DNA from 2 places in the Pseudomonas sp. m6p genome. Region 2 is predicted to be linked to the other one. Evidence: predicted binding sites of a transcription regulator. Region 2 holds the regulator's gene; the other holds the start of a gene.
What was found. Region 2 encodes sigma-54, which starts transcription at its own class of promoters, with help from an activator protein. Its sites were predicted from a motif close to ANTGGCATNNANNTTGCTNT; they were not measured.

Region 1 (16,128 bases), 1.0 Mb from region 2:
GCTTCAACGGCAGCGCGCTGCTCTTCGTTGACCGAGCCACGCTTCTGCAGGCAAACCAGACCGAAGTCATCGCCGCCAACATAACCCAGACCGTTGGCTTCCATGGCTTCTTTGATGAATGCTTCGAGGAAAGCGTCAATGGCTTCTTCGGACAAGTCTTCTTTGAAGTCCAGGTTCAGTTCGAAACCCAGCTCTTGGAATTCATCAACGCACAGTTTTTTGCGCAGACGCTGGGAACGGTTAGTCGCCATTGGAACAATCCTCTTAAGTAATAACGGCCGGCACTTTACCAGTTTAAGCGGTCAATTGCCCGACTCTCTGGGTACGGTGGCCGACCGCCTGTAAAAAAAATAACGAAATGGCCGCTCCGGGCAAGGCACAAGCTGTTACACCTTGGGGCATAATGCCGACACTTTCATGACCACTGAGGGCTTTTTCATCCATGCCCTCGTTATTTTTCCCCTCTTCTGCAGGGTTTTATTTCATATGATCAAATCGTTGCGTCCTCTGTTTCTTGCCGGCCTTCTTCTGCCCCTGGCCCTGCCGGTTGCCGCTGCCACTATCAATACCGCCCTCACCCCTAACGTCGAAAAAGCCCTCAAGGCCAGCAAACTGCAGCCGACCGCGCTGTCGCTGGTGATGATCCCGCTCGACGGCCCGGGCAATCCGACCGTGTACAACGCCGACGTCTCGGTCAACCCGGCCTCGACCATGAAACTGGTCACCACCTACGCCTCGCTGGAAATGCTCGGCCCCAACCATCAGTGGAAAACCGAGTTCTACACCGACGGCGACCTGAGTGGCGGCATCCTCAATGGCAACCTGTACCTCAAGGGTGGCGGCGATCCGAAGCTGAACATGGAAAAACTCTGGCTGCTGATGCGCGACCTGCGCGCCAACGGCGTGACCCAGGTCACCGGCGACCTGATCCTCGACCGCAGCTTCTTCATCCAGCCACAACTGCCGGAATTCAACGACGACGGCAACGACGAGAACAAACCGTTCCTGGTCAAACCCGACTCGCTGCTGGTCAACCTCAAGGCCCTGCGCTTCGTCGCGCGCAATGACGGTGGCCGGGTGCTGATCTCGGTGGAACCGCCGATTGCCAGCGTGCGCATCGAAAACACGGTCAAGGCGCTCAACTCCAAGCAATGCACCGGCGGCGTGCGCTACAACCCGGTGACCCAGCCTGACGGCAGCGTGACCGTGACCGTCGCCGGTCAGTTGGGCGATGGCTGCAGCTCGCAGACTTATCTGTCACTGCTCGACCATGCGACCTACACCGCTGGCGCCGTGCGCGCGATCTGGAAAGAACTGGGCGGCAGCATCCAGGGCAAGGATCGCCTCGCCGCGACCCCGAGCAGCGCCAAGCTGCTGGCCCGCGCCTACTCGCCGGATCTGGCGGAAATCATCCGCGACATCAACAAATACAGTAACAACACCATGGCCCAGCAGCTGTTTCTGAGCCTCGGTCAGAAGTACCGCAACGAAGCCGACGGTGACGACGCCAAGGCCGCACAACGCGTAGTCCGCCAGTGGCTGGCGAAGAAAGGCATCACCGCGCCGCACCTGGTGATGGAAAACGGCTCCGGGCTGTCGCGCGCCGAACGCGTCAGCGCCCGCGAGATGGCCAACATGCTGCAAGCGGCCTGGCACAGCCCATACGCTGCCGAGTACATCAGCTCGCTGCCGATTGCCGGCACCGACGGCACCATGCGCAAACGCCTGAAAACCACCGCGATGCGCGGCGAAGCCCACGTCAAGACCGGCACCCTGAACACCGTGCGCGCCATCGCCGGCTTCAGCCGCGACGTCAACGGCAATACCTGGGCGGTGGTGGCGATCCTCAACGACAAAGCCCCGTTCGGCGCGTCGTCGGTGCTGGATCAGGTGCTGCTGGATCTGTACAAGCAGCCACGTTTGCCGCAGACCGCTTCGGCCCTGTAAACCACCGTTGAACCTGTGGACGCAACTCTCTGTGGCGAGGGAGCTTGCTTCCGCTGGGCTGCGCAGCGGCCCCAATGATTTTGTGAGCGCTACGCACTCATGCGGGAGCAAGCTCCCTCGCCACAAAACAGGGTTCCACAGGGGATTGGTGTAACGGCTTAGCTCATCTGCTCCACCCGATCGCGCCCACCCTGCTTCGCCGCATACACCCCGGAATCCGCCCGCAGCAGCAGCGCATCCGCGCCTTCCCCCGGACGCCAGCTGGCGATGCCGAAACTGGCCGTCACCACCCCGACCACGTCCACCGGCGCGCTGCGCAGGCCTTGCCACAATTCCACCGCCAGCATGTACGCGTGCTCGCCGTCGATGTCCGGGCACAGCACCATGAATTCCTCGCCACCGAGACGACAGAACACATCGGTCCGCCGCAAGCGATGGCCGATGCGCTCGCACACCGCCTGCAGCACCCGATCGCCGACGGCATGACCGTACTGGTCATTGATGCGTTTGAAGTGGTCGATGTCGAGCATGATCACCGACAGCTCACCGCCGCCGCGCTCGACCCGGGCCATTTCGGTGGTCAGGCGTTCCTGGAAGTAGCGGCGGTTGTGGATGCCGGTCAGCGAGTCGGTGACCGACAGCGCCCGCAGTTCCTCTTCCACCCGTTTCAAGTCGGAAATGTCCGAGATGTAGCCGTGCCACAGCACGCCGCCGCCCGGCAGTTCCTCCGGCGTCGCCTCGCCGCGCACCCAGCGCAGGCCACGCTCGGGCAACTGCACGCGGTATTCCTCGCGCCATGGGCTGAGGCTGTCCGCCGAAGCGCGGATCGAGCTGCGCACTCGCGAGACGTCCTGCGGATGAATGCGGGTGAAAATCGCCTCGGCATTGAGCAGCAGCACGTCCGGCTCCAGCTCGTAGATCTCGCGGATGCCGTCGCTGGCATAAATCACGCTGAAACGCCCGTCGAACTCCATCTTGAACTGGTAGATGCCGCCGGGCACATGAGCACTGAGTTTTTTCAGCAATACATCGCGCGCCGCCAGTGCTTCGTGCACGCGCTTGCGCTCGGTGATGTCGATGCAGATCGCCAGATGCCCGACCCACAAACCCTGCTCATCCAGTACCGGGGTGGCAAGCATGTTCACCGGCAGATAACTGCCGTCGCTGCGCACCAGCGTCCACTCGCGCGCCTCGTGACCGCCCACTTCACCGCCCTCGACCAACATCGCGTGGCAGGTCGGAATGCTCTTGCCGTAACGCGCACTCAACTCCGCGGAACGCGCAGCCAGCTCTCGCGGCAGATGCAGGTTTTCCAGGGTCATGTGGCCGACCACATCGGTGCTGCTGTAGCCGAGCATCTGTTCCGCGCCGGGGTTGAAGGTGTTGATCACCCCGCGCAGATCCGTGGCAATGATCGCCACCTGGGTCGCGGCATTCAGCACCCCGCGCAACTGACCGTGGGTGCCGCGCAACTCCTGCTCGCGGGCGTGCAGTTCCTGCGTGCGCAGTTCAACCATGCGCAGGGCGCGCTGGCGTTGACTGACCAGCACATACAGCAACGCGCTGAGCAACAGGCTCAGCAGCGCGCCCAGCACCACTAGGCTGCTGATGGAAGAATGGTTGGCCTGTAAAAATGCCTCGCTGGGCTGAATGTCCACTTGATAATCATGGTCGGCCATGCGAACCAGACGTGTCGCGGACAGGTCGCTGGCCCCGGCCTTGTTGGCGGACTCGTAGAGCACTTCATGCTGATCGTCGGTGGACAGGTCGAGAATACGCACCGTGAGGAAATCCTGGGTTTCCTCCGGCAGTCCGTCGGCCAGCAACTGCTGCATGCTGATCACCGCCATCACGTACCCTTGCGCAGAACCTTTCGCCGCGCCCTCCTCGGTGACCGGCGCCAGCAGCAAGACGCCCCGGGCATAGGCCGGATCAATCCCCACCAGATGCAACGGCTGCGACACCGCCATGTGCCCGCTGCGGTCGGCGCGTTCCAGCGTCGCCCGGCGCAACGGTTGCGCCAGCAGGTCATAGCCCAGCGGGGTGGGCAAGCGGCTCTGGCTCTGGGTGTAGATCACCGGAACGTATTCGGGACGATCACCGGCGGTCTGCAACTGGCCGTCAGCATTCAGCTCGCGAAAGGTGAAGGTGCTGAACCCTTCGCTACGCACCGCTTGTTCGATCGCCGAACGCTCGGCATGGCTGACCCGCGGCGCATAGGAATAGGCCTGGGTGCGTAACAGAAGCGGTTTGGCATAGCCGTCGAATTCGCTACGTGAGACCGAATCGGAGTTGGCGAAAAAACGGCGCAGGCCGTCGAGACGCTGTTCCTGATCCTGGAAACGTTCTTCGATGCGGCTGTAACGCTCATTGGCCAGCAGCTGAAAGCGTTGGCGCAGTTGATGGTGAAACTGATTGAGGGTGGCCCAGGCGAGCAGCCCCGTGAGAATCCCGCCGGCGAGCAATACCAGTATCGCGACCAGCCAGGCCGAGACGTCTTCACTGATAAAACCCAGAATCTTTGGGCGCACGGGGTGCAACGACATAGGGGCAACTCACGACGCCATTGTTTCGGGGGGAAAACCCCATTGGCCATGCGTTGAGTTATAGCTATTAGCCATTAATTTGGCTAGCGCTGATCGGATCCAAGAGCCTTTAAAAATCAAGGCTCTGTGGATCCAACCATGGCAAGTGTCAACGCGCCGTGATTTTCCAGGCGCGGTGAATCTTGGTATTGCGGGCGAAATCCGGATCAATGGTCTGCGCGCTGATTTCCTCGACCGCGTAACGCTCGGCGAGGTTCTCCTCCAACTGGAACTTTCGGAAGTTGTTGGAGAAGTACAGCACGCCACCCGGAGCCAGACGTGCCATGGCCAGGTCGATCAACTGCACCTGGTCACGCTGCACGTCAAAGATGCCTTCCATGCGCTTGGAGTTGGAGAAGGTCGGCGGGTCGATGAAGATCAGGTCGTACTCGTCGCGGCTGCTTTCCAGCCACGCCATCACGTCGCCCTGCTCCAGACGGTTCTTGTCGGAGAAGCCGTTCAGCGACAGGTTGCGCCGCGCCCAGTCGAGGTAAGTCTTCGACAGGTCGACGCTGGTGGTGCTGCGCGCACCGCCCTTGGCCGCGTGCACACTGGCGGTCGCGGTGTAGCAGAACAGATTGAGGAAGCGCTTGCCGGCCGCCTCTTTCTGAATGCGCATGCGCATTGGCCGGTGATCGAGAAACAGCCCAGTGTCGAGGTAGTCAGTGAGGTTCACCAGCAGCTTGACGCCGCCTTCGCTGACCTCATTGAACTTGCCCTGCGCCGCCTGACGTTCGTATTGCTTGGTGCCGCTCTGGCGCTCGCGGCGTTTGACCACCACGCGGCTCTTGTCGACGTTCAGCGCCTGGGGGATCGCGGCCAGGGCGTCGAACATGCGTGCCGAGGCCTTTTCCGGATCGATCGACTTCGGCGCGGCGTATTCCTGCACGTGCACCCAGTCGTGATACAGGTCGATGGCCATGGCGTATTCCGGCATGTCGGCATCGTAGACGCGGTAGCAGTCGATGCCTTCGCGCTTGACCCACTTGCTCATCGCCTTGAGGTTTTTCTGCAGGCGGTTGGCAAACATCTGCCCGCCTTCGCTCAGGCGCGGCTGCTCGATCACCGGGGCCGGGGCTGGCGTCGGTTTGATCGGGTTGCCGTTCTTGTTGAACTTGCGCTCTTGCGGCTCGTTCGGGGTTTGATCGTAAGCAGCTTGCTCACGCTCGGCCTGACGCTGTTCCGGGGTCCGCCGCTCGCCGGTGACGAACTGATCCGGCAGCACTTTGATCAACAGCAGTTTGCACGGCAACGCGCCGTTCCAGAACGAATACTGTTTGTGGCTGCGAATGCCCATGCGCTTGCCCAGATCCGGCGCGCCGGTGAACACCGCCGCTTCCCAGTTCAGGCAGGCCTGACGCAGTCGCTCGCCAAGGTTCTGATAGAGGTAAAGCAGGCTGGCTTCGTCGCCCAGACGCTCGCCGTACGGCGGGTTGCAGATCACCAGACCTTTCTGGTTCTGGTCCGGACGCGGCTCGAAGGTCGCGACTTCGCCCTGATAGATCTTGATCCACTCGCTCAGACCGGCACGCTCGACGTTGTTGCGACCCGGTTGAATCAGGCGCGGGTCGGCTTCGTAACCGCGAATCCACAGCGGCGGCTTGGCCAGACCGGCAGCGGCACGCTCGACGGCTTCTTCATGGAGTTTTTTCCACAGCGCCGGGACGTGGCCCAGCCAGGCGGTAAAGCCCCACTGCTCACGGCGCAGGTTCGGCGCCATGTCGGCGGCGATCATCCCGGCTTCGACGAGGAACGTACCGACACCGCACATCGGGTCAGCCAGCGCGCCGCCTTCGGCCGCAATGCGCGGCCAGCCGGAACGGATCAGGATCGCTGCCGCGAGGTTTTCCTTCAACGGCGCCGCGCCCTGCTGCAGGCGGTAGCCGCGCTGGTGCAGGCTGTGACCGGACAGGTCGAGGGACAGAATCGCTTCGCCGCGATCCAGGCGCAGGTGAATGCGCAGATCCGGGTTGAGCTTGTCGATTGACGGACGGTCGCCTTGCGGGGTACGCAGTTTGTCGACGATGGCGTCTTTGACTTTCAGCGCGCCGAAGTGGGTGTTGTCGATGCCCGAGCCGTGGCCGCTGAATTCCACGGCCAGGGTGCCGTCGGCGAGCATGTGATCCTGCCACTCGACGTCAAGCACGCCGTGGTACAGGTCTTCAGCGTCTTTCATCGGGAAACGCTTGAGCACCAGCAGCACCCGGTTGGCCAGACGCGACCACAGGCACAGGCGATAAGCGGTTTCCATGGTCGCCATGCCACGCACGGCAGAGGTGTGCTCGCGGGCCTCTTCAAGGCCAAGCCCGACGGCTTCCTCGATGAGCAGGCCTTCAAGGCCTTTGGGGCAAGTGAGGAAGAGTTCGAAACGATCGGACATGGTATTTCCAGAGCCTTTGGCTAGTGAACCGGCAACACATTGCCGATCCGGTTTTCAATCAGGCGCTTTTCCACAAGAACGCCCGCGTGGCACGAAGGTGTGCCGTTCCATCCCCGCTGCTCGGGTTAAAAGAGCTTAGATGCCGGGACAGATAAAAAAGTTGATGAAACAAAAAGTCTTAAAGCGACCCTTCGTCGCATATTACCCAAGCGCAAACGTGGGTCATTCTCACTAAAGGATTAACCCCATCATCCAGCGCGGGGCCGATCATACCGGGGTTTGCTGCAGAAACCTTCATGAAACCCGTCGTTACTTATGGCTGTAGCACTACTTTCGTTACGTCCTTATGACAAAACGATCATTCCCTCGCTGTGACTCATTGGTTAGAACTGACCACAGGTTGACGTCGCAACGGCGTCAACACCTTGGCTCGCCACGCCGGCAGCGAGCCGCCCAACGGCAGAGTTTTTTCTGCCAGACCTCGATTGAGGTCAACGCGACGAAAACAGTCAACAAGTGAGGGAAACACCCTATGAGAAGACTTAAGCGTGATCCGTTGGAAAGAGCATTTTTGCGCGGATATCAATATGGCGTTGGTGGCAAATCCCGCGAGCTTTGCCCATTTACTCTACCGTCGGTACGCCAAGCCTGGATCAACGGCTGGCGAGAAGGACGCGGCGACAACTGGGACGGTATGACCGGCACTGCGGGGATCCACAGACTCAACGAACTTCACGCCGTCGGCTGACACAGGGCACTTATTGCAACACGACAATCTGAATTTCTAGCGACTTACCATGCACGTCCTTCCCGGACGGCGGGCTACGGCCCAGGGGCTCCTTCGAGGAGCCCTTTTTTATGCTTGCCCCGGACGATACAGATCCCTGTGGCGAGGGGATTCATCCCCGATGGGCTGCAAAGCGGCCCCGAATCCATCCACCCGAGTGAGCCAGGCGAACGGCGGATGCAAATTTTACGACTGCTGCGCAGTCGATCGGGGATAAATCCCCTCGCCACAAAAGCCCCTCATCACGAGTCCTCAACAGCCTCAGCGCAGCGCGGCAATCGCGTCGACCGATTCACGAATCAAGGCCGGGCCTTTGTAGATGAAGCCCGAGTAAATCTGCACCAGACTCGCACCCGCCATGATTTTCTCGGCCGCATGCTTGCCTTCAGTGATGCCACCCGCCGCAATGATCGGCAACCGACCACCCAGTTCCTCAGCCAACACCTTCACGGTATGCGTGCTCTTGTCGCGCACCGGGGCGCCGGACAAACCGCCCGCCTCGTCACCGTGCTCCATGCCTTCGACGCCGACGCGACTCAGGGTGGTGTTGGTGGCGATCACCGCGTCCATCCCGGTTTCGATCAGCGCCTGAGCCACCTGCGCCGTTTCTTCGTCGGTCATGTCCGGAGCGATCTTGATCGCCAGCGGTACATGTTTGCCGTGACGCAGGGCCAGTTCGGCACGGCGCGTGGCCAGATCCGCCAGCAACTGCTTGAGCGAATCACCGAACTGCAGGCTGCGCAGGCCCGGGGTGTTGGGCGAACTGACGTTGACCGTGACATAGCTGGCGTGGGCATACACCTTGTCCAGGCAAATCAGGTAGTCATCTACCGCGCGCTCGACCGGAGTGTCGAAGTTTTTGCCGATGTTGATCCCCAGCACGCCCTTGTATTTGGCCGCCGCGACCCGCGCCAGCAGGTTATCCACACCGAGGTTGTTGAAGCCCATGCGATTGATGATCGCCTCGGCCTCCGGCAGGCGGAAGATCCGTGGTTTCGGGTTGCCCGGCTGCGGACGCGGGGTCACGGTGCCGATTTCGACAAAGCCGAAACCCAGTTGCGAGAAACCGTCGATGGCCGCGCCGTTCTTGTCCAGACCCGCCGCCAGACCCACCGGATTCGGGAAGTCCAGGCCCATGACCGTCACCGGCAGGTTCGCCGGCTTCTTGCACAGCATGCCGTTGAGGCCCAAACGCCCACCCGCGCCGATCAGATCCAGCGACAGATCGTGGGAGGTTTCCGGGGAAAGTTTGAACAACAGCTGACGGGCCAGGGTGTACATGGGCGGCGATGACTCGGGCGGCGAAAAGAGGCGGCGATTATAGCCGGGCATCGCCCCCCGGCGCGAGGCGCACAGGCAAATCAGCCTGACTGGCATATGCCTTGCACTTTCAGGGTTATCAGCCCCCAGGCCAATGACGGCGTGCGGGCACGGACAATGGCGTCGTTCGCAGGTTTTGCCTGAGCAAAACCTGGGACGGCGTTTTTTTGAGGGTGGCTTTATATGAGTGATTCGTCCGTCGGGCCACTGGCCTGGGTCAACGGCAGTGATGCCCCGGAAAAAAGCGTGATCAATCTCGGTTTCATGGCCTTGAGCGACTGCGCCTCGGTGGTCGTGGCCGCCACGCAAGGCTTTGCCCAGCCCTACGGCCTGACAATCAACCTCAAGCGTCAGGCGTCCTGGGCGACGTTGCGCGACAAACTGGTCAGCGGTGAACTGGATGTCGCCCACAGCCTGTACGGGCTGATTTACGCGGTGCATCTGGGCATCGGCGGCGTGGCGCCGAGTGACATGGCGGTGCTGATGGGGCTGAACCAGAATGGCCAGAGCCTCAACCTGTCCCACGGCTTGCAGCAACTGGGCGTGACCAGTCCTGAAGCGCTGGATCGGCACGCGCACCAAACCCGCGCAAAACTGACCTTCGCCCAGACTTTTCCCACCGGTACCCACGCGATGTGGCTGTATTACTGGCTGGCGAGTCAGGGCATTCATCCGTTGCAGGACGTCGACAGCGTGGTGGTGCCGCCGCCGCAAATGGTCGCGCACCTGCAAGCCGGGCGCATCGATGGTTTCTGCGTCGGTGAGCCGTGGGCGGCAGCCGCCGTGCAGCAGGATCTGGGGTTCACCCTGGCGACCAGCCAGAGCATCTGGCCCGATCATCCGGAGAAAGTCCTCGGCTGCACCCGCGCGTTCGTCGAACAATACCCCAACAGCGCCCGGGCGCTGGTAATGGCGATTCTCGAGGCCAGCCGCTTCATTGAACAAAGCGCGGAAAACCGCCGCAGCACCGCGCAGTTGCTGAGCGCCCCGGAATATCTCGACGCCCCGCTGTCCTGCATCGAACCGCGTTTTCTCGGGGATTACGCCGATGGCCTCGGCAACCGCTGGCAGGACCCGCACGCCTTGCGTTTTCACGGCAACGGCGAGGTAAATTTGCCGTATCTGTCCGACGGCATGTGGTTCATGACCCAATTCCGTCGCTGGGGCCTGTTGCGCGAGGATCCCGACTACCTCGCGGTGGCCCGCCAGGTTCAGCAACTGGACATCTACCGCGAAGCCGCCACCGCCGTCGGTGTCGCCGCGTGGGGCAAAGAGATGCGCAGCAGCCAGTTGCTCGATGGCAAAGTCTGGGACGGCAGTGATCCGGCCGCTTACGCCCGCAGTTTCAAGCTGCACGCCCTGAGCGACGCCGCTCCTCTGCTCGCCCGCCGCTGACAGGAGACCGCCAATATGCTGCGCATTCTGCTGATCAACGACACCGCGAAAAAAGTCGGGCGCCTGAAAGCCGCGCTGATCGAGGCGGGTTTCGAGGTCATCGATGAGTCCGGCCTGATCATCGACCTGCCGGCCCGCGTCGAAACGGTGCGCCCGGACGTGATCCTGATCGATACCGAGTCACCGGGCCGCGATGTGATGGAGCAAGTGGTGCTGGTCAGCCGTGACCAGCCCCGACCGATCGTGATGTTCACCGACGAACACGACCCGGGGGTGATGCGTCAGGCGATCAAGTCCGGGGTCAGCGCCTACATCGTCGAAGGCATCCACGCCCAGCGCCTGCAGCCGATTCTCGATGTGGCCATGGCCCGCTTCGAAAGCGATCAGGCCTTGCGCGCGCAACTGCTGGCCCGCGACCAGCAACTGGCCGAGCGCAAACGCATCGAGCTGGCCAAAGGGCTGCTGATGAAGATGAAGGACTGCAACGAAGAAGAGGCCTACACCCTGATGCGCCGCCAGGCCATGAGCCGCCAGCAGAAACTGATTCAGGTGGCGGAGCAAATCATTGCCATGAGTGAGTTGCTCGGCTGATTGAAGAGCAAAAGATCGCAGCCTTCGGCAGCTCCTACAAAGGCACGCAATTTCCTGTAGGAGCTGCCGAAGGCTGCGATCTTTTGATCCTTGGCACAAATCTGGCTAAGCATTCAGCACAGGTAACCAACGGCGGTTGCCCCACCCACGACAAAGACGTCGCTCACCCCGCTCGCCCCATCGGCGAACCAGGTAGCGGCGTTTTTGCGTTTTGGCCCCACAGCCCGGGGCCGGTGGTGCGGCCGTGGCGGCGCGCCACCTGCTGTGACTCCTTTCGAGACTCTTTTCAGCTGAGGTGCGCGATGAATTCAAGCTTCTGGAAATCCGGCCACACCCCGACCCTGTTCGCAGCGTTCCTGTATTTCGACCTGAGCTTCATGGTCTGGTACCTGCTCGGCCCGTTGGCGGTGCAGATCGCCGCCGACCTGCACCTGAGCACCCAACAACGCGGGCTGGTGGTGGCGACGCCGATACTCGCCGGTGCGGTGCTGCGATTTGTGATGGGCATGCTGGCTGATCGTCTGTCGCCGAAGACCGCCGGGCTGATCGGCCAGGTGATCGTGATCTGCGCGCTGTTCGGTGCGTGGAAACTCGGTATCCACAGTTATGAACAGGCGCTGCTGCTGGGGCTATTCCTCGGCATGGCCGGTGCCTCGTTTGCTGTGGCCCTGCCGCTGGCCTCGCAATGGTATCCACCACAACATCAAGGCAAGGCGATGGGCATCGCTGGCGCCGGTAACTCCGGCACCGTGTTCGCCGCGCTGATCGCCCCGGTGCTGGCCGCGTCGTTCGGCTGGAGCAACGTGTTCGGTTTTGCCCTGATTCCGTTGATCCTGACGCTGGTGCTGTTCGCCTGGCTGGCGAAAAACGCGCCGCAGCGGCCCAGGGCCAAAGCCATGGCCGACTACTTCAAGGCCCTCGGCGACCGCGACAGTTGGTGGTTCATGTTTTTCTACAGCGTGACCTTCGGCGGCTTCATCGGCCTGGCCAGCGCCCTGCCCGGCTACTTTAACGATCAGTACGGTCTGAGCCCGGTAACCGCTGGTTACTACACCGCTGCCTGTGTGTTCGGTGGCAGCCTGATGCGCCCGCTGGGTGGTGCGCTGGCGGATCGCTTCGGCGGCATCCGCACCTTGCTGGCGATGTACACCGTGGCGGCGATCTGCATCGCCGCCGTCGGTTTCAACCTGCCCAGCTCCTACGCCGCACTGGCGCTGTTCGTCTGCACCATGCTCGGGCTCGGCGCCGGCAATGGCGCGGTGTTCCAGTTGGTGCCGCAACGCTTCCGTCTGGAGATCGGCGTGATGACCGGGCTGATCGGCATGGCCGGCGGCATCGGCGGTTTTGCCTTGGCGGCCGGCATGGGCGCGATCAAGCAAAGCACCGGCAGCTATCAACTGGCGCTGTGGTTGTTCGCCAGCCTCGGCGTGCTGGCGTGGTTCGGCCTGCACGGGGTCAAACGTCGCTGGAGAACCACCTGGGGTTCGGCGGCGGTCACTGCTGCACGCGTGTGAGGCGGCAATGCCCCTGCAACTGAGCTTTGCCCAGGCCAGCGCCACCGGACCGCGCGCGGAAAACCAGGACGCCCTGCGCCTGGTGACACCCGCCCCGGCGCTGGCCGCGAGCAAAGGCTATCTGGTCGCCATTGCCGACGGCGTAAGCCAATGCGCCGACGGCGGCCTGGCTGCACGCTCGACCCTGCAGGCACTGGCGCTGGATTACTACGCCACACCGCAAACCTGGAGCGTGCCGCAGGCGCTGGATCGCCTGCTGCTCGCGCAAAATCGCTGGTTACAGGCCAATGGCGGCGGGCAACCGTTGCTGACCACGGTCAGCGCGCTGGTTCTGCGCGGTCGGCGTTTCACCCTGGCCCACGTCGGCGATTGCCGGGTCTATCGCTGGCAGGCCGACGCTTTGCAGCGGATTTCGCAGGATCATGTCTGGGAGCAGCCGGGCATGCAGCACGTGCTCAAACGCGCGCTGGGGCTGGATCAGCATCTGGTGCTGGATTTTCTCGACGGTGAATTACGCGAGGGCGAATGTTTCGTGCTGCTCAGCGATGGCGTGTGGTCGACCTTGGGCGATACCGCAATCGCGGCGATCCTGCGCGATCAACCGGATCTCGACCGTGCCGCACACACGCTGGTCAATGCCGCGCATCTGGCCGGCAGCCAGGACAACGCCAGTGCGTTGCTGGTGCGGGTCGATGTGCTGGGCGAGGCGAGCATTGGCGACGCGCTGATCCATTTGCAGCAATGGCCACTGCCGCCAGCGTTGAAAACCGCGCAGATGTTCGAAGGCTGGCAGGTGCAGAACGTTGTCGCTCAGAGCCAGCAATCGCTGCTGTATCGAGTGCTGGACGGGCAAGGTCGGAGCTGGTTGTTGAAAACCCTGCCGCCACGGCTGGCCGATGATCCACAGGCCGGGCAGGCCTTGTTGTCGGAAGAATGGTTCCTCAGGCGTGTCGCCGGGCGGCATTTTCCTGAAGTCCACAGCGGCACCCAGCGTCAGCATTTGTACTATGTGATGCGCGAATATTCCGGGATGACCCTGGCGCGGCTGTTTCAACACAGCAGCCCGTTACCGTTGGCACAGTGGCAGGACATTGCCGAGCGTCTGCTGCGGGCGGTGGGCCTGCTGCATCGGCGGCAGATTCTGCACCGCGACATCAAACCGGAGAATCTGCACCTGGGCGACGATGGCGAGTTGCGCCTGCTGGATTTCGGTCTGGCGTATTGCCCCGGCCTGTCCGAAGACGCACCGTCAACGCTGCCGGGAACCCCGAGTTATATCGCCCCGGAAGCGTTTCGCGGTGAGCCACCGAGTGCGCAACAGGATCTGTACGCGGTGGGCGTGACCTTGTACTTCCTGCTCACGGGGCATTTTCCCTATGGCGAAATCGAAGCCTTTCAACGGCCGCGCTTCGGCGTGCCGGTGAGTGCCGGTCGCTACCGCCCGGACGTGCCGGAATGGCTTGCGCAGAGTCTGGAGCGAGGCGTGGCTGCCGATCCGCAACAGCGCTTTGAAACGGCTGAAGAATGGTTGCTGGTGCTGGAACAGGGTGAGCGACGCAGTTTGAGTGTGCGGCCCAGACCTTTATTGGAGCGCGAGCCGTTGAAGGTCTGGCGGACGGTGGCGTTGTTGGCGCTGTTGGGAAATCTGGTGCTGCTGGTGGTGGTGTTTCACCGCTGATACCGCGTCGCGCCCTTCGCGAGCAGGCTCGCACACAGGGGATTTGTGAACGACACCGATCCACTGTGGGAGCGAGCCTGCTCGCGAAGAGGCCACTCCAATCACAGCAATTCTGTCTGCCTGAATGCCCCGCGAACGAGCAACCCGCGTCGATTCGGTGCAAAAAATCCCGTCTATAACCGCTTCCGCCTAATAAACACGCCATCCTGCCACTTGGCACAACCACTGCATTACCCGTTTCACCATACATAAAGCCCAACCTTCAACGACGAAGGTTGCGCTTCCCGAGAGAACGGGACCAGGACAAAGGCGTCCTCGCTAGGCAACTAGCGGGACGCCTTTTTTTGTTTGCGCAACATTTGTCGAGCACGGCCTGACTGCCCACAAGAGGCCAGCCACCGCTCCCCGGAGAACCTGATGAAAAAACTCAAACTGGTGATGATCGGCAATGGCATGGCCGGGGTTCGCACCCTGGAAGAACTGCTCAAGCTGAGCAACGAGCTGTACGACATCACGGTCTTCGGTGCCGAACCGCACACCAACTACAACCGCATCCTGCTGTCGCCGGTGCTGGCCGGTGAGCAGACCTTCGAAGAGATCGTGCTCAACGACCTCGACTGGTACCTGGAAAACCACATCAAGTTGCTGCTCAACCGCAAGGTGGTGCAGATCGACCGGGTCAAACGCCGGGTGATTGCCGAAGACGGCACCGAGGCCGAATATGATCGCCTGCTGATCGCCACTGGTTCGACACCGTTCATCCTGCCGATCCCCGGCAATGACTTGCAGGGTGTGATCGGTTACCGCGACATCGCCGACACCCAGGCGATGATCGACACCGCCAGAACCCACAAGCACGCGGTGGTCATCGGCGGCGGCCTGCTAGGCCTCGAAGCCGCCAACGGCCTGATGCTGCGCGGCATGCACGTCACGGTGGTGCACATCGGCGAATGGCTGCTGGAGCGGCAACTGGACAAGACCAGCGGGCAACTGCTGCAAAGCGCCCTCGAAGCCCGTGGCCTGCACTTTCGCTTGTGCGAGCAGACCCAGGCCCTGCACGACGCGGGCAATGGCCGGGTCGGCTCGGTGCAGTTCAAGAACGGCGAGATCATCCCTGCCGATCTGGTGGTGATGGCTGCCGGCATCCGCCCCAACACCGAACTGGCGGAGCGCGCCGGCATCCCGTGCAATCGCGGGATTCTGGTCAACGACACCCTGCAAACCTACGATCCGCGCATCTATGCCATTGGCGAGTGCGCCAGCCATCGCGGCATCGCGTATGGCCTGGTGGCGCCGCTGTTCGAACAGGCCAAGGTGTGCGCCAACCACCTCGCGCAACTGGGTTTCGCCCGGTATCAGGGTTCGGTGACCTCAACCAAATTGAAAGTCACCGGCATCGACCTGTTTTCCGCCGGCGATTTCATGGGCGGCGAAGGCACCGAAACCATCACCCTCTCCGACCCGATCGGCGGCGTGTACAAAAAACTGGTGATCAAGGATGACGTGCTGGTCGGCGCCTGTCTGTACGGCGATACGGCAGATGGCGGTTGGTATTTCCGACAGATTCGTGAGAATCACGCCATCGGCGAGATCCGCGATCACCTGATGTTCGGTGAAAATTCTATCGGCGACGTAGGACATCAGGGCCAGGACAAAGCCATGGCCATGGCCGACACCGCCGAAGTCTGCGGCTGCAACGGCGTGTGCAAGGGCACCATCGTCAAGGCGATTCAGGAACACGGCCTGTTCAGCGTCGATGACGTGAAGAAGCACACCAAGGCTGCAAGTTCCTGCGGCTCCTGCGCCGGGCTGGTCGAGCAGATCCTGATCAACACCGTCGGCGGCGCGGCGGACGTCAAACCGAAAAGCGAAAAAGCCATCTGCGGTTGCAGCGACCTCAACCACGGGCAGATCCGCCAGGCGATCCGCGA
Region 2 (16,128 bases):
CAGACGAGTGTCTTCCCCACCCACGCTGATACCGATGTATTTCTCGCCCAACAGGCCAGCGGTCAGGATAGACGCTGTGGAGTCGGTCGGCAGGTTGTCGACCTTTTTATCCACTTGCAGGGTGACCCGACCGGTGAAGCTGTCGCGATCCAGATCGATGGCCGTGACCTTGCCGATGGTTACACCGGCCATGGTCACTTTGGCTCTGACCGTCAAACCGGCGATATTGTCGAAGTAGGCATACAGCTTATAGGTGTCGGTGGTCGAGGTCGGAGACAGGCCACTGACCCGCAGCGCAAGCAGCAACAAGGCCAGGATCCCTGCCAGCAGGAACAGGCCGACACCGATTTCCAGGGTGCGGTTTTGCATCAGAAATCTCCAAACATCAAAGCGGTCAGAATAAAGTCCAGGCCGAGCACTGCCAGCGAGGCAAACACCACGGTCTTGGTGGTGGCACGACTGATACCCTCGGAAGTGGGCTCACAGTCATAGCCTTGGAATACGGCAATCCAGGTCACTACAAAGGCGAAAACAATACTTTTGATCACGCCGTTGAGCACGTCACTGGTGAAATTCACGCTGTTCTGCATGTTCGCCCAATAAGAGCCTTCATACACACCCAGCCAGTCGACAGCCACCCACGATCCACCCCAGATGCCTACCACGCTGAAAATCATCGCCAGCACCGGCAGGGAAATGAAACCGGCCCACAGGCGCGGAGCAATGATGTACTTGAGCGGGTCGACACCGATCATTTCCAGGCTGGAAAGCTGTTCGGTGGACTTCATGTTGCCGATTTCGGCCGTCAGCGCCGAACCGGCACGCCCGGCAAACAGCAGCGCCGTCACCACCGGACCCAATTCACGCAGCAAGGTCAGGGCGACCATCTGCCCCACTGCCTGCTCCGAACCGTAGCTCGACAGAATACTGAAGCCCTGCAGCGCCAGCACCATGCCGATGAAAATCCCGGAGACGACGATGATCACCAGCGACATCACGCCAACCGAATGCAGTTGCTTGACCAGCAGACCAAAACCGCCACTGATGCCGCCACGACCGAGCAGGGCGTGAAACAGGAACAGGGTCGCGCGGCCAAACACCGCCACGGCGTCGATCGCCGTCTCGCCAAAGCGGCGTACGCGTTCTATCAATGAAATTCTGCGCATCAGCGCTTCCCCAGAAGATCTGCGCGGTAATCCGTCGCTGGAAAATGGTACGGCACCGGGCCATCGGGGTTGCCGGTCATGAACTGGCGAATACGCGGTTCATCCGAGTTCATCAATTCGTCCGGCGTACCCTGCCCCAGCACCTGACCATCACCCACTACATAAATGTAGTCAGCGATGCTCGCGGTTTCGGCCAGGTCGTGGGAAACCACAATGCTGGTAATGCCCAGCGCATCATTGAGCAGACGGATCAGGCGCACCAGCACGCCCATGGCGATCGGATCCTGACCAACGAAAGGCTCGTCATACATGAGAATCTGCGGATCGAGCGCGATCGCCCGCGCCAGCGCCACGCGACGTTTCATGCCGCCCGACAGCTCGTCCGGCATCAGCTCGATCGCGCCGCGCAGTCCAACCGCCTGCAATTTGAGCAGGACGATGTCGCGGATCATCTCGTCCGGTAATTGGGTATGAACCCGCAAGGGGAAAGCGACGTTCTCGAAGACATCGAGATCGGTAAACAGCGCGCCACTCTGAAACAGCACACCCATGTGCTTTCGCGCATCGAACAGATCACTGCGCGACAGCGTCGGCAGGTTCTGACCGTTGACCCAGACTTCCCCGCTGGAGGGACGCAATTGCGCGCCCATCAGTCGCAGCAGCGTGGTCTTGCCACACCCGGAAGGCCCCATGATGCCGGTAACCTTGCCACGCGGGATGCGAATATCGACGTTATTGAAAATGCTGCGCGCACCGCGCTTGAAGGAGACTCCCTTCAGCTCGACCGCGTAGGCGTTATCGGCACTCATCTAAACTCCTTGCGATGCAGCCTCTCACTCGGACGCCTGGCTTTCCGCAGAAAGCACATACCTCCCGGGCAGGCCGAACTGGCGGCGAACTATATCACTGCAAACGCCAAGCGCCCAAGGCCCATGCCCCTCCGCGTTCAACGATATGACAGGCCCGACGGCACTTTTTCGGGGTTTTGGTTGCCAGGAATGACAAAGCTCGACGAACTTGCGTGAGGCTTTTCAACATAACCGCTATAATCGCCGCCTTTTCATCGGGCTATACGATTTCTGACATGAGCCAATCCAGCGACCTGATTCAATCGGCACAACGCACCATCCGCCTCGAAGTGGAAGCCGTACAAGGCTTGTTGCCCCATATCGACGCCGATTTCGTACGCGCTTGCGAGATGATTCTGGCCAGCAAGGGCCGTGTGGTAGTGGTCGGCATGGGTAAATCCGGGCACGTCGGCAACAAGATTGCCGCGACCCTGGCCAGCACCGGCACCCCGGCCTTTTTTGTTCATCCAGCCGAAGCCAGCCACGGTGACATGGGCATGATCACCCGCGATGACGTGATCCTCGCCCTCTCCAACTCCGGCTCGACCAACGAAATCGTCACCCTGCTGCCGTTGATCAAACGCCTGGGCATCCAGTTGATCAGCCTGACCGGCAATCCACAGTCACCGCTGGCCAAGGCCGCCGAAGTCAATCTCAACGTTCACGTCGAGCACGAAGCCTGCCCGCTGAACCTGGCACCGACTTCCTCGACCACCGCTGCGCTGGTCATGGGCGATGCCCTGGCCGTGGCGCTGCTGGAAGCCCGGGGTTTTACCGCCGAAGATTTTGCTTTCTCCCACCCGGGCGGCGCCCTGGGTCGACGCCTGCTGCTGAAAGTGGAAAACGTCATGCACGCCGGCCAGGAGCTGCCGCAAGTGCAACGCGGCACCCTGCTCAAGGACGCGCTCATGGAAATGACCCGCAAGGGCCTGGGCATGACCGCGATCGTTGAAGCCGATGGCAAACTCGCCGGGATCTTCACCGACGGCGACTTGCGCCGCACCCTGGATCGCAGCATCGACATCCGCAGCGCCACCATCGACCAGGTCATGACCGCGCACGGCAAGACCGCACGGCCCGAGATGCTCGCCGCCGAAGCGCTGAAAATCATGGAAGACCACCGAATCAACGCACTGGTGGTCGTGGACGAAGAAGATCGCCCGATCGGCGCCTTCAACCTCTCCGATCTGCTGCGTGCAGGAGTGATGTAATGACAACCGATCTGCTGCAACGCGGCAAAGCGATCAAACTGGCGGTGTTCGACGTCGATGGCGTCCTCACCGACGGGCGCCTGTACTTCCTCGAAGACGGCAGCGAATTCAAGACCTTCAACACCCTCGACGGCCAGGGCATCAAGATGCTGATGAATGCCGGCGTCGAAACCGCCATCATCAGCGGCCGCAAGACGCCGGTGGTTGAGCGCCGGGCGAAGAACCTCGGCATCCCGCACCTGTTTCAGGGCCGCGAAGACAAATTGGTGGTTCTGGACGGCCTATTGGCGCAACTGGGCCTAAGCTATGAACAGGTCGCCTACCTCGGTGACGACCTGCCTGACCTGCCGGTGATCCGCCGCGTAGGCTTGGGCATGGCCGTGGCCAATGCTGCCGACTTCGTGCGCGAACACGCCCATGGCGTCACTCGGGCCCGCGGTGGCGAAGGTGCCGCCCGAGAGTTCTGCGAATTGATCCTGCGCGCCCAGGGCCGCCTCGATGCGGCCAACGCCGCGTACCTGTGAGCCAAACCATGTTTAGCAAAAAATTTCGCAACTTCCTGTTGTTCGGCTGTATCGCTGCCCTGTTCGCAGCGGTCGGCTACTGGAACATCAGCCCTGAACGGTTCCTCGACAAACCTGTGACCAAGGTCGAAGACACCGCCATCGACTGGTACGCCACGAACACGCATACCCTGCAATACCTTCCGGACGGCAAGGTGCAGTACGAAATGACGTCGGACAAGGCCGAGCATCTGAAAGCGACGGACGTGACACTGGTCACCAAACCCGACCTCAACATGTTCCGCGGCACAGACTTTCCGTGGCACGTGACCAGCGAGCGTGGCGAAGTGAACCCGGACGGAACCCAGGTAGAACTGATCGACTCGGTACGCATCAAGCGCACCGATGAAAAGAACCGCGACACCCTGATCACCAGCACCCGCATGACGGTGTTCCCTCAGCAGCAATATGCGCAGACCGAGCAACCCGTTAGAATCGACGGCGCTGGCGGTGTATCGACTGGCGTGGGAATGAAGGCGTATTTGAAGGAAAGCAGGATACACCTGCAATCGAACGTAAGAGGACAGTATGAGGCTCGTTAAAACCCTCCCTATTTTGCTCAGTCTGGGCGCAGCACTGGGAAGCGTGAGCGCCTGGGCTCTGCCGAACGATCAGCAGCAACCTATCCGCATTCAGGCCGACGACGCCCAACTGGACGACAAGAACGGCATCGCCACCTATAAAGGTGACGTGATCATCACCCAGGGTTCGATGATCGTTAAGGGCAATACGGTAACCATCACCCGTACCCCGACCGGCGACATCGACGTGGTGACCTCGGTGGGTAACCTTGCCTACTTCGAGCAGTTGCAAACCCAGGGTGACACCAAGCCTGTACAGGGCTGGGGCGTGACGATCCAGTATCACGCCGCGCAAAACCGCGTCGTGCTGATCGACAAGGCCAAGGTTGTCGACAAGGACAACAACACCACCCAAGGCGAGAAAATCGTCTATGACACGGTGAGAAAACTGGCCAGCGCCGGTCGCGCTACCGGCAACAAGGTCACCGAGACGCGTCCGCGCATCGACATGGTGATCCAGCCGAAGAAGAAAACCGACGAGAAAACCCAGTAATGGCAACTCTGAAAGCTCAGCACCTGGCCAAGGCCTATAAAAGCCGTCAGGTCGTGCGTGACGTCAGTCTGTCGATCGACAGCGGCCAGATCGTCGGCCTGCTCGGCCCGAACGGTGCCGGCAAGACCACCTGCTTCTACATGATCGTCGGCCTGGTGCAGGCCGATCAGGGTCGCGTGCTGATCGACGATCTGGACGTCAGCCACCAGCCGATGCACGGTCGCGCCAAGGCCGGTATCGGCTATCTGCCGCAAGAAGCGTCGATCTTCCGCAAACTGTCGGTGGCCGACAACATCATGGCCATCCTCGAGACCCGTCAGGAACTCGACAAGGCCGGCCGTCGCAAGGAGCTGGAAAGCCTGCTGCAGGAGTTCCATATCAGCCACATCCGAGACAACCTCGGCATGAGCCTGTCCGGTGGTGAACGCCGTCGGGTGGAAATCGCCCGCGCCCTGGCGACCGCCCCGAAATTCATCCTGCTCGACGAACCGTTCGCCGGTGTCGACCCGATCTCGGTCGGCGACATCAAGCAGATCATCCATCACCTCAAGGCCAAGGGCATCGGTGTGCTGATCACCGACCACAACGTGCGTGAGACGCTGGATATCTGCGAGACCGCCTACATCGTCAACGACGGTCAACTGATCGCTGAAGGCGATGCGGCAACCATCCTTGCCAACGATCTGGTGAAGGAAGTGTACCTGGGCCACGAGTTCCGCCTCTAAAGCGCGAGCGCATTCGGCCAGCCGTCCGGGTGCTGTAACGCTGAAGCGCTTTTTTTATACGCTTTATTGTTACAGCGCTCTAGGCAAACACGACAGTTTCAGGCATATAATTTGCTTAAGTTTGGCGCTTCGGCGCCCTGTAGTGGATGGCGCATGCGCGCCGGCGAATAAGGTGTTAAGCCCCTGCCATGAAACCATCGCTAGTCTTGAGAATGGGCCAGCAGCTGACGATGACACCGCAGCTGCAACAGGCCATCCGCCTGCTCCAATTGTCGACCCTGGACCTGCAACAGGAAATCCAGGAGGCCCTGGAATCCAATCCGATGCTCGAGCGCCAGGAAGAAGGCGACGACTTCGACAACTCCGATCCATTGGCCGACAACGCCGAACAAAAAACCAACACCGAGATTCAGGAACCTTCCTATCAGGAAACCGCCCCGACGGTGGACAACCTGGAGGAAGGCGAATGGAACGAGCGCATTCCTAACGAATTGCCCGTTGATACCGCCTGGGAAGACGTCTACCAGACCAGCGCCAGCAGCCTGCCCAGCAGCGATGACGATGAGTGGGACTTCACCACCCGCACCTCCGCCGGGGAAAGCCTGCAAAGCCATCTGCTGTGGCAACTGAACCTGGCGCCGATGTCCGACACCGACCGCCTGATCGCCGTGACCCTGATCGATTGCATCAACAATCAGGGCTACCTCGACGAAACCCTCGAAGAAATTCTCGACGCCTTTGATCCGGAACTCGACATCGAGCTGGACGAGATCGAAGCCGTCCTGCATCGCATCCAGCAGTTCGAACCCGCCGGCATCGGCGCACGCAACCTCGGCGAATGCCTGTTGCTGCAACTGCGTCAGCTCCCGGCCAAGACTCCTTGGCTGAACGAGGCCAAGCGTCTGGTCAGCGATTACATCGATCTGCTTGGCAGTCGCGACTACAGCCAGCTGATGCGACGCATGAAGCTCAAGGAAGACGAGCTGCGTCAGGTCATCGAACTGGTGCAGAGCCTCAATCCGCGCCCGGGTTCACAGATCGAATCCACCGAAGCCGAGTACGTGGTGCCTGACGTGATTGTGCGCAAGGACAACGAACGCTGGCTGGTCGAGCTGAATCAGGAGTCGGTGCCTCGTCTGCGGGTCAATGCGCAGTATGCCGGCTTCGTGCGACGCGCCGACACCAGCGCCGACAACACCTTCATGCGCAACCAGTTGCAAGAGGCACGCTGGTTCATCAAGAGCCTGCAAAGCCGCAACGAAACCCTGATGAAGGTGGCCACCCAGATCGTCGAGCATCAGCGCGGCTTCCTGGAATACGGCGATGAAGCCATGAAACCGTTGGTCCTGCATGACATCGCCGAGGCGGTCGGCATGCACGAATCGACGATTTCCCGGGTCACCACGCAGAAATTCATGCATACCCCTCGGGGCATTTATGAACTGAAATACTTTTTCTCCAGCCACGTCAGCACCTCTGAAGGCGGTGAATGCTCCTCCACGGCGATCCGCGCGATCATCAAAAAACTGGTCGCGGCGGAAAATCAGAAAAAGCCATTGAGTGACAGCAAGATCGCTGGTTTACTGGAGGCACAAGGCATTCAGGTGGCTCGCCGCACCGTCGCCAAGTACCGCGAATCCCTCGGGATCGCGCCTTCGAGCGAACGCAAGCGGTTGATGTAAGCCACGTTACAGCGTTCCAGTGGCAGGCTATCCGGCCTGCCGCTTTATGCACTGGCAACGAAGGAGAAGCTGTATGCAAGTCAACATCAGTGGACACCAACTGGAAGTGACCGAACCTCTGCGCACCTACATCAACGAGAAACTCGAACGATTGGAGCGCCATTTCGACAAGATCACCAACGTGCAGGTCACGATGTGCGTCGAAAAGCTCAAGCAGAAAATCGAAGCCACCTTGCATATTCCCGGCAGCGAAGTGGTCGCCAACGCAGAAGATACCGACATGTATGCTGCGATCGACTCACTGACCGACAAGCTGGATCGCCAACTCAAAAAGCATAAGGAAAAGACCCAGAGCCTCCTCCAGGGCGCAACCGGTCGTTAACACCCCCAACCCATGATCCGACTTGAAAGTATCCTGACCCCCGGCCGTTCCCTGGTGAACGTGCCGGGCGGCAGTAAAAAGAAAGCCCTCGAACAGATTGCCAACCTCATCCATAAAGAAGTGCCGGATCTGGCCATGCAGGATGTGTTCGATGCGCTGATCGCCCGTGAGAAACTCGGTTCCACCGGTTTCGGCAACGGCATCGCCATTCCCCACTGTCGCCTCAAAGGCTGCGAAGCGCCTATCAGCGCATTGATGCACCTTGATGCCCCCATCGATTTCGATGCCATCGACGGCGCTCCGGTTGACTTGCTGTTTGTCCTGCTGGTCCCGGAAGCGGCCACCGATGCTCACCTGGAATTACTGCGCCAGATCGCCAGCATGCTCGATCGCAAGGAAGTGCGCGAAAAACTGCGCAGCGCACCGAGTAACGAAGCCTTGTATCAGGTCGTCCTGAGCGAGCAGAACGGTCATTAATCATGCGTTTGATCATCGTCAGCGGCCGCTCCGGCTCGGGTAAAAGTACTGCCCTGGATGTCCTTGAGGACAACGGCTACTACTGCATCGACAACCTGCCGGCCGGCCTGCTGCCGGAACTCGCCGAACGCGCCCTGATTCATACCGAGCTGGCCCAGCCGCTGGTGGCCGTGTCGATCGATGCACGCAATCTGCCGAGCCACCTGTCGCGTTTCCCCGAACTGCTTGAAGAAGTCCGTGCCCGGCACATCCAGTGCGATGTGTTGTATCTGGATGCCGACGAAGAAACGCTGCTCAAGCGCTTCTCGGAAACCCGCCGGCGCCATCCGCTGAGCACTGCCAATCGTTCGCTGGCCGAAGCGATTCAAGACGAGACGGCCCTGCTGGGCCCGATTGCGGACCTGGCCGACCTCAAGGTCAATACTACCAACCTGAATCTGTACCAACTGCGTGACACCATCAAGTTGCGCCTGCTGAACCAGCCGGAGCCGGGCACGGCATTTCTGGTCGAGTCGTTCGGCTTCAAGCGCGGCATGCCGGTGGATGCGGATCTGGTATTCGACGTGCGCTGCCTGCCCAACCCGTACTGGAAGCCGGAGCTACGCGCCCAATCGGGTCTCGATGCACCGGTCGCCGAATACCTGGCGGCGCAACCGGAAGTCGAGGAGATGTATCAGGATATCTTCGGCTATCTGAATAAATGGCTGCCACGCTTCGCTGCGAGCAACCGCGCCTACGTCACCATTGCCATTGGCTGCACAGGTGGGCATCACCGCTCCGTTTACCTGACCGAACGCCTGGGTCAGGCCCTGCAGAAAACCCTGAAGAACGTCCAGGTTCGCCACCGCGACCTCACTTAAAGGATTCACACCGCGATGCCTGCTCTGGAAATCGAAATCATCAATAAACTGGGCCTGCATGCCCGAGCGTCGGCCAAGTTCGTCGGGGTGGCGGGCCAGTTCCCGGATTGCACGATCAGAGTGGGTCGTACACCAGAAACAACCGTGGACGGTAAAAGCATCATGGCGATGATGATGCTGGCTGCCGGCAAGGGCACGAAGATCTATCTGAGTACTGAAGGCCATCAGGAACAGGAAGCGCTGGATGCGCTGGTGAAGTTGATCAACAACTACTTCGACGAAGGCGGCTGACAGCTCAGAAACAAAAGATCGCAGCCTTCGGCAGCTCCTACATTGGAATGCGTTCACTGTAAGAGCTGCCGAAGGCTGCGATGTTTTTTCAGCCCAACGCCGTATCCATCACCATCATCAGACAAAACCCGATCAGCAAACCAATACTGGCCAGCTTGTCATGACCATTGCGTCGCGACTCGGGGATCACCTCATGCGTCACTACCAGCAACATCGCTCCCGCGGCCAGCGCCAGCCCCAACGGCAACAACAACTCTGCCAGGCTGACCAGCCACGCACAGAGCAGCGCAAACACCGGCTCGACCAGCCCTGACGCCGCACCGATCAAAAACGCCTTGACCCGCGACATCCCGGCCCCGGCCAACACCAGCGCAATCACTAACCCCTCCGGCACATCCTGCAAGGCGATGCCCATCGCCAGACTGTCGGCATCCGGCATGCCGCCGCCAGCAGACACCCCCACCGCCATGCCTTCCGGGATGTTGTGAGCAATGATGGCGAAGACGAACAACCAGATCCTTGGCGGGATCACCGGGCGCTCAGGGGTACCGACGAGCATTTCCGGTGAGGCGCCGGACAGTTTCAGATCCACCAGATACAGACCGAATGCACCGAGCATGATGCCGAAACAGATCAACCCGCTGGCAGCCCACGGTGTCAGGCCCAGGTTTTCAGCAGATGCGATGCCTGGCACTATCAGTGAGAATGCGGTCGCCGCCAGCATTACCCCGGCGCCGAAACCCAGCAGCGTATCGCTGAGCCTCTGAGGCATGCGCCGGATCACCAATACCGGCACCGCCCCGAGCGCCGTGCCGAGGGCGCAGATCGCGCCGCCCTGCAATGCCCGGGACAGCTTGGGCTCCAGATTCAGCCATTCCAGCCCGTGTGCCACCAGCAAGGTCGTGCCCGCTAACAGCAACAGCGTACCGACTGCGTAACGAAACATACGTCCACCGCCGATCGCCAGTGTTTCAGTACCCATAGTCAGCCTTGGATTGTTTTCATGGATGACTCAAACCAGAGCAGCCTGATAACGCGCGGCAACTTCAGGCCAATTGATCACGTTGTAGAACGCGTTGATGTATTCCGGACGACGGTTCTGATAACGCAAATAGTAGGCGTGTTCCCAGACGTCCAGACCGAGAATCGGCGTATTGCCATTCATCAGCGGGCTGTCCTGATTGCCGCTGCTTTCCACGATCAGCTTCTTCTCGGGAGTGACGCTGAGCCAGGCCCAGCCGCTGCCGAAACGGGTCAGTGCGGCTTTGGTGAAGGCTTCCTTGAAGCTGTCGAGGCCGCCCAGTTGGTCATCAATCGCCTTGGCCAGCGCGCCTTCAGGCTTGCCGCCACCGTTGGGCACCATGATTTCCCAGAACAACGAATGGTTGGCGTGACCGCCCCCCTGATTGATCACGGCCGCACGGAGTTTTTCCGGTAACTGCTGGACGCTGGCGACCAGTTTCTCCACCGGCCACTCGGCATACTCTGTGCCTTCGACGGCAGTGTTGAGGTTGTTGATGTAGGTCTGGTGGTGCTTGGTGTAGTGAATCTCCATGGTTTGCGCATCGATGTGCGGTTCCAGGGCGTCGTAGGCGTACGGCAAGGCAGGCAAGGTAAAGGCCATTTCAGTGGACTCCATGATGGTGTGAAGCCGAAGCGCGGCGTGCGTTGCCGGTATCCGGGTGCAGCAGGCGTTGGGTGCGCGGGTATTCGCCGTGTTCGCCGATGAAATTCAGCAGCTCGACGTAGGTCTTGCTGCTCTGGCGCAACGCCGCCTCCCGCAGGGTCGGGCGCAGGCGCTCGTCCTGCATGGTTTGCAACAGCCGTTGATGAATCGCGCAGAGGTACTCGGCGCTCTCCTCCGGCTGGTTCAGGCGCAGGTGCAGGTCCGCCAGGTTGTGGTGGGAGATAACGCAGGCCGCCACCGCTTCGTCGGCATCCGTCCAGCGTTCGAACAGCACTTGAGCCAACGCCAGGGCTTGCAGATAAGCCTCGCGGGCGTCAATCAGCTCGCCGAGCATGAAGCAGCGATTGGCCCGTTCGATCGTGCGTTTCCAGTGCTCCATGGTGAACCTCCAAAGCGGTTGCGGGATTTATACGCCGCCGGCAGTGAGTTTCTCGGGGTTGAGTAACTCTTCCAGTTGGCTGCGCGACAGATCGGTGTGCTCCAGCGCGACGTCAATCACCGGGCGCCCCTGTTTGTAGGCCTGCTTGGCGATTTCCGCGGCTTTCTGGTAACCGATGATCGGGTTGAGCGCGGTGACCAGAATCGGGTTGCGCGACAGCGCTTCCTTGAGCCGCGACTCGTTGACCTTGAAGCTGGCGATGGCTTTGTCGCCGAGCAGACGGCTGACGTTGGCCAGCAGTTCGATGCTGTTCAAGAGGTTCTGGGCGATGATCGGCAGCATCACGTTCAGCTCGAAGTTGCCCGACTGGCCGGCGATAGTGATCACCGAGTCGTTACCGATCACCTGCGCGGCGACCATCGCGGTGGCTTCCGGGATCACCGGATTGACCTTGCCCGGCATGATCGACGACCCTGGCTGCAAAGCTTCCAGCTCGATTTCACTGAGACCGGCGAGCGGGCCGGAGTTCATCCAGCGCAGGTCATTGGCAATTTTCATCAGCGACACGGCAATGGCCTTGAGCTGGCCGGAGACGGCGACGGCGGTGTCCTGCGAGCCGATCAGGGCGAACAGATCTTTGCCTGGAGTGAATTGCACATGGGTCAGCTGGCTTAATTGGCGGCTGAAACGCGCGGCGAATTCCGGGTGCGCATTGATCCCGGTGCCGACGGCCGTGCCACCCTGCGCCAGCGATTGCAGGCTCGGCAGCAGATCCTGCAGATGACCGATATTGGCCTTGAGCTGCTGCGCCCAACCATTGAGCACCTGACTCATGCGCACCGGCATCGCATCCATCAGGTGCGTGCGACCGGTTTTGACGTGGTGATGCACTTGCACGGCTTTGTTTTCGATGACCTGCACCAGGTGCAGCAACGCCGGCAGGAGTTGTTCGTGCAACGCCAGGGCGGCGCTGACGTGAATGGTGGTCGGGATGATGTCGTTGCTGCTCTGGCCGCAGTTGACATGATCGTTCGGGTTGACCGGCTCGCCAAGCAGGCGACTGGCGAGGGTCGCGATTACTTCGTTGGCGTTCATGTTGGAACTGGTGCCGGAGCCGGTCTGGAAGATATCCACCGGAAAATGCTGCATGAAATCGCCTTCGAGCAGGCCTTGCGCGGCGTCGCTGATGGCCTTGCCTTGCGAGGCGCTGAGCTGGTTGAGTTCAACGTTGGCCCGTGCGGCGGCGGCTTTGGCGAGGATCAGCGCACGGATGAACTGCGATGGCATCGGTTTGCCGCTGATCGGGAAGTTATCCACTGCGCGCTGGGTCTGCGCGCCGTAGAGAGCGTCCACCGGCACCTGCAGTTCGCCCATGCTGTCGCGCTCAATACGAGTCTTGGTCATCGGTAAATCCTTGGACTGATTCAATGAGAGGAATCGAGGGTTGCAACTCGCAGGTCGCCAGTTGCCAGGTGTAGCGCTGCCAACGCTGGAGTCGGCAGTTGCACAGCGACAGACGCTCCATTTCACGCAGCGGGCGCCAGGCTTGATCGAGACACAAGCTGCGCCAGTGCCATGGCAACGCGATGTCGGTGGCTGTGTCGAGCAGCAGACGGAAGGAGGTTTCAGCGATGGTCCACGGGGAAGTCGCCGTACAGCAGGCCAGATAACGGCCTTCGGCCAGGTAATGTTCGATCAGGCGCGGTTCGTCGGGGTCCATCGCGCAACGGATCTGGCGACTCATCCAGCGCCAGCTTTCGAGGTATGGCTGCTCGTGCAAGGCAGAACTCATGATCCGGGACTCGTGCGGAGATGAGATTAATTATTAGATGATAATGAGAACCAAAACAAGAGCACTTGGTTACACAAACTTCATTGTGGGAGCGAGCCTGCTCGCGAAGGCGTCGTGTCAGTCACCGCTGCGGTCGGCTGTTAAATCGCTTTCGCGAGCAGGCTCGCTCCCACAGGGTTTTGTGTCGAGCCATGAAAAAGGCGCGCCACCCGATTGGGTGGCGCGCCTTTTTGTAACCGCCGGGTTTTAGCTGCCCGCCACAGTCATCCGCTCGATCAACACAGAGCCCGTGCGAATATTGCTGCGCAGCTCCAGATCATTACCGACGGCGACGATCTGTTTGAACATGTCGCGCATGTTGCCGGCGATGGTCACTTCCTGCACGGCGAACTGGATTTCGCCATTCTCGACCCAGAACCCCGCCGCTCCGCGCGAATAATCGCCGGTGACCATGTTCAAGCCATGACCCATCAATTCGGTAACCAGCAAGCCACGACCCATGCGTTTCAACAGCGCCGCCTGGTCTTCATCACCGTGAGTGACGAACAGATTGTGCACGCCACCCGCGTTGGCGGTGCTTGGCATGCCGAGTTTGCGCCCGGAGTACGTGCCGAGGATGTACGACACTAATTCGCCCTTTTCGACGAACGGTTTAGCGTAGGTGGCCAAGCCATCACCGTCGTAAGAGGCACTGCCCATGGCGCGCATCAGATGTGGACGCTCATCGATGGTCAGCCATTCCGGAAACAGCTTCTGCCCCAGCGTGCCTTCGAGGAACGACGATTTGCGATACAGACTGCCGCCGGAGACCGCTGACAGAAAGCTGCCGAACAACCCGCCCGCCAGCTCGGCGGAAAACAGCACCGGCACTTCGCAGGTTGGCACCGGACGCGCGCCCAGACGACTCGCGGCCCGTTGCGCGGCACGCTGGCCGATGCTCACTGGATCCGCCAGCAGGCTGCCCTGACGGTTGACGTCATACCAATAATCGCGCTGCATCTGACCATCGGCTTCGGCGATCATCACGCAGCTCAGGCTGTGCCGGGTCGACGCGTAACCGCCGATGAAACCGTGGCTGTTGCCATACACGCGGCAGCCCTGATGGGTGCTGAGGGTGGTGCCGTCGGCGTTCTTGATTCGCGCATCGGCGTCGAATGCGGCGGCTTCACAGAGCAACGCCTTCTCGATCGCCTGCTCCGGGGTGATGTCCCATTCGTGGAACAGGTCGAAATCCTGCACATCCCTGGCCATCAGCGCGGCATCGGCGAGGCCCGAGGCTTCGTCTTCAGAGGTGTGTTTGGCGATCGCCAGTGCGGCAGCAACGGTTTCACGAATCGCATCCGGCCCGGTGGCGGAGGTGCTGGCCGAGCCTTTGCGCTGGCCGACGTACAGGGTGATGCCAAAGCCCTGGTCGCGATTGAACTCGACCGTCTCGACCTCACGCTGGCGCACCGAGGTCGACAAACCCTGCTCCAGCGACACCGCGACTTCGCAGGCACTGGCGCCCTGACGCTTGGCTTCGGCGATGATCTGCTCGACCTGTTCCTGCAGTGCCGGCAATGCTTGCGGACCGACGCTTTGAACTGCACTCATGCTCATCTCCACTCAAATTCTGCTTTCGGCTGGGGTCATCGAGCGACCGGGCCGGACAAGCGGCCCCCGACTGGTTATCATGGCGGCGTTTCTTTGCGGACTGCCACCATGGTTGATTCTTACGACGACTCCCTCGATACGGGAGAAAAAAGCAAATCTCAGGTCAAACGCGAGCTGCATGCTCTGGTTGACCTTGGCGAGCGCCTTACAACACTCAAGCCCGACTTGCAGGCAAAACTGCCATTGACCGACGCTTTGCGCCGGGCCCTGGCCGATGCGCCGAAGCACACCGCGAACATCGCGCGTAAACGGCACCTGCAGTTCATCGGCAAACTGATGCGCGATCAGGACACTGACGCGATTCTGGTCCTGCTCGATCAACTTGATGCCTCCACCCGTCAGTACAACGAGCGTTTCCACAACCTCGAACGCTGGCGTGACCGGCTGATCGCCGGTGACGATGCCGTGCTGGAGAAATTCGTCGTCGAATACCCCGATGCCGATCGCCAGCAACTGCGTTCGCTGATCCGTCAGGCTCAGCACGAGGTTGCACACAACAAACCTCCTGCTTCCAGCCGCAAGATCTTCAAGTACATCCGTGAGCTGGACGATACGCAACGCGGTCTGCGTTGATATCTCGCCCCTGTAGGAGCTGCCGCAGGCTGCGATCTTTTGACTTTGATTGTTAAAAGCAAGATCAAAAGATCGCAGCCTGCGGCAGCTCCTACAGCTTTTTTGTTTATGCGCCCGTGCCACCCACGGTAATCGCATCGATCTTCAGCGTCGGCTGACCGACACCCACCGGTACCGACTGCCCGTCCTTGCCGCACGTGCCCACACCGCTGTCCAGTGCCAGATCGTTACCGACCATCGACACCCGGCTCATCGCCTCGGGACCATTGCCGATCAACGTCGCGCCCTTGACCGGTGCGGTGATCTTGCCGTCCTCGATCAGGTACGCCTCGCTGGTGGAGAACACGAACTTGCCGCTGGTAATGTCGACCTGACCGCCGCCAAGATTGGCGCAGTAGATGCCTTTCTTCACCGATGCGATGATTTCCGCCGGATCGCTTTCGCCACCGAGCATGTAAGTGTTGGTCATGCGCGGCATTGGCAGATGCGCGTATGACTCACGACGACCGTTGCCGGTACGGGCTACCCCCATCAGGCGCGCGTTGAGCTTGTCCTGCATGTAACCCTTGAGCACACCGTTCTCGATCAGCGTGGTGCACTCGGTCGGAGTGCCTTCGTCGTCGACGCTCAGCGAACCGCGACGGCCGCTCAAGGTGCCATCATCGACGATGGTGCACAGTTTGGAGGCGACCATTTCGCCCATTCGCCCGCTGTAGGCCGAACTGCCCTTGCGGTTGAAATCCCCCTCCAGACCGTGGCCGACCG

Region 1: ACYZUM_RS05725 (CmpA/NrtA family ABC transporter substrate-binding protein) is a predicted target of sigma-54. The motif match lies at 9,069-9,088, and genes of this name have one in related genera.

What each region holds. Positions count from the first base shown of each region.
Region 1 is NZ_CM147084.1:1,207,967-1,224,094, reverse strand. Features, by position in the region: gene ACYZUM_RS05755 (YggL family protein) at 1-251, opposite strand, end outside; gene dacB (D-alanyl-D-alanine carboxypeptidase/D-alanyl-D-alanine endopeptidase) at 487-1,947, shown strand; gene ACYZUM_RS05745 (sensor domain-containing diguanylate cyclase) at 2,106-4,493, opposite strand; gene rlmKL (bifunctional 23S rRNA (guanine(2069)-N(7))-methyltransferase RlmK/23S rRNA (guanine(2445)-N(2))-methyltransferase RlmL) at 4,642-6,912, opposite strand; gene rmf (ribosome modulation factor) at 7,445-7,660, shown strand; gene ACYZUM_RS05730 (quinone-dependent dihydroorotate dehydrogenase) at 7,961-8,980, opposite strand; gene ACYZUM_RS05725 (CmpA/NrtA family ABC transporter substrate-binding protein) at 9,203-10,414, shown strand; gene ACYZUM_RS05720 (ANTAR domain-containing response regulator) at 10,430-11,005, shown strand; gene ACYZUM_RS05715 (nitrate/nitrite transporter) at 11,308-12,519, shown strand; gene ACYZUM_RS05710 (bifunctional protein-serine/threonine kinase/phosphatase) at 12,527-14,197, shown strand; gene nirB (nitrite reductase large subunit NirB) at 14,615-16,128, shown strand, end outside.
Region 2 is NZ_CM147084.1:175,818-191,945, reverse strand. Features, by position in the region: gene mlaD (outer membrane lipid asymmetry maintenance protein MlaD) at 1-369, opposite strand, end outside; gene mlaE (lipid asymmetry maintenance ABC transporter permease subunit MlaE) at 369-1,166, opposite strand; gene ACYZUM_RS00840 (ATP-binding cassette domain-containing protein) at 1,166-1,975, opposite strand; gene ACYZUM_RS00835 (KpsF/GutQ family sugar-phosphate isomerase) at 2,251-3,225, shown strand; gene ACYZUM_RS00830 (KdsC family phosphatase) at 3,225-3,749, shown strand; gene lptC (LPS export ABC transporter periplasmic protein LptC) at 3,758-4,330, shown strand; gene lptA (lipopolysaccharide transport periplasmic protein LptA) at 4,317-4,862, shown strand; gene lptB (LPS export ABC transporter ATP-binding protein) at 4,862-5,587, shown strand; gene ACYZUM_RS00810 (RNA polymerase factor sigma-54) at 5,776-7,269, shown strand; gene hpf (ribosome hibernation-promoting factor, HPF/YfiA family) at 7,343-7,651, shown strand; gene ptsN (PTS IIA-like nitrogen regulatory protein PtsN) at 7,664-8,128, shown strand; gene rapZ (RNase adapter RapZ) at 8,131-8,988, shown strand; gene ACYZUM_RS00790 (HPr family phosphocarrier protein) at 9,004-9,279, shown strand; gene ACYZUM_RS00785 (ZIP family metal transporter) at 9,368-10,261, opposite strand; gene ACYZUM_RS00780 (superoxide dismutase) at 10,292-10,903, opposite strand; gene ACYZUM_RS00775 (hypothetical protein) at 10,905-11,345, opposite strand; gene ACYZUM_RS00770 (class II fumarate hydratase) at 11,373-12,749, opposite strand; gene ACYZUM_RS00765 (FagA protein) at 12,730-13,137, opposite strand; gene pmbA (metalloprotease PmbA) at 13,384-14,730, opposite strand; gene yjgA (ribosome biogenesis factor YjgA) at 14,839-15,363, shown strand; gene tldD (metalloprotease TldD) at 15,470-16,128, opposite strand, start outside.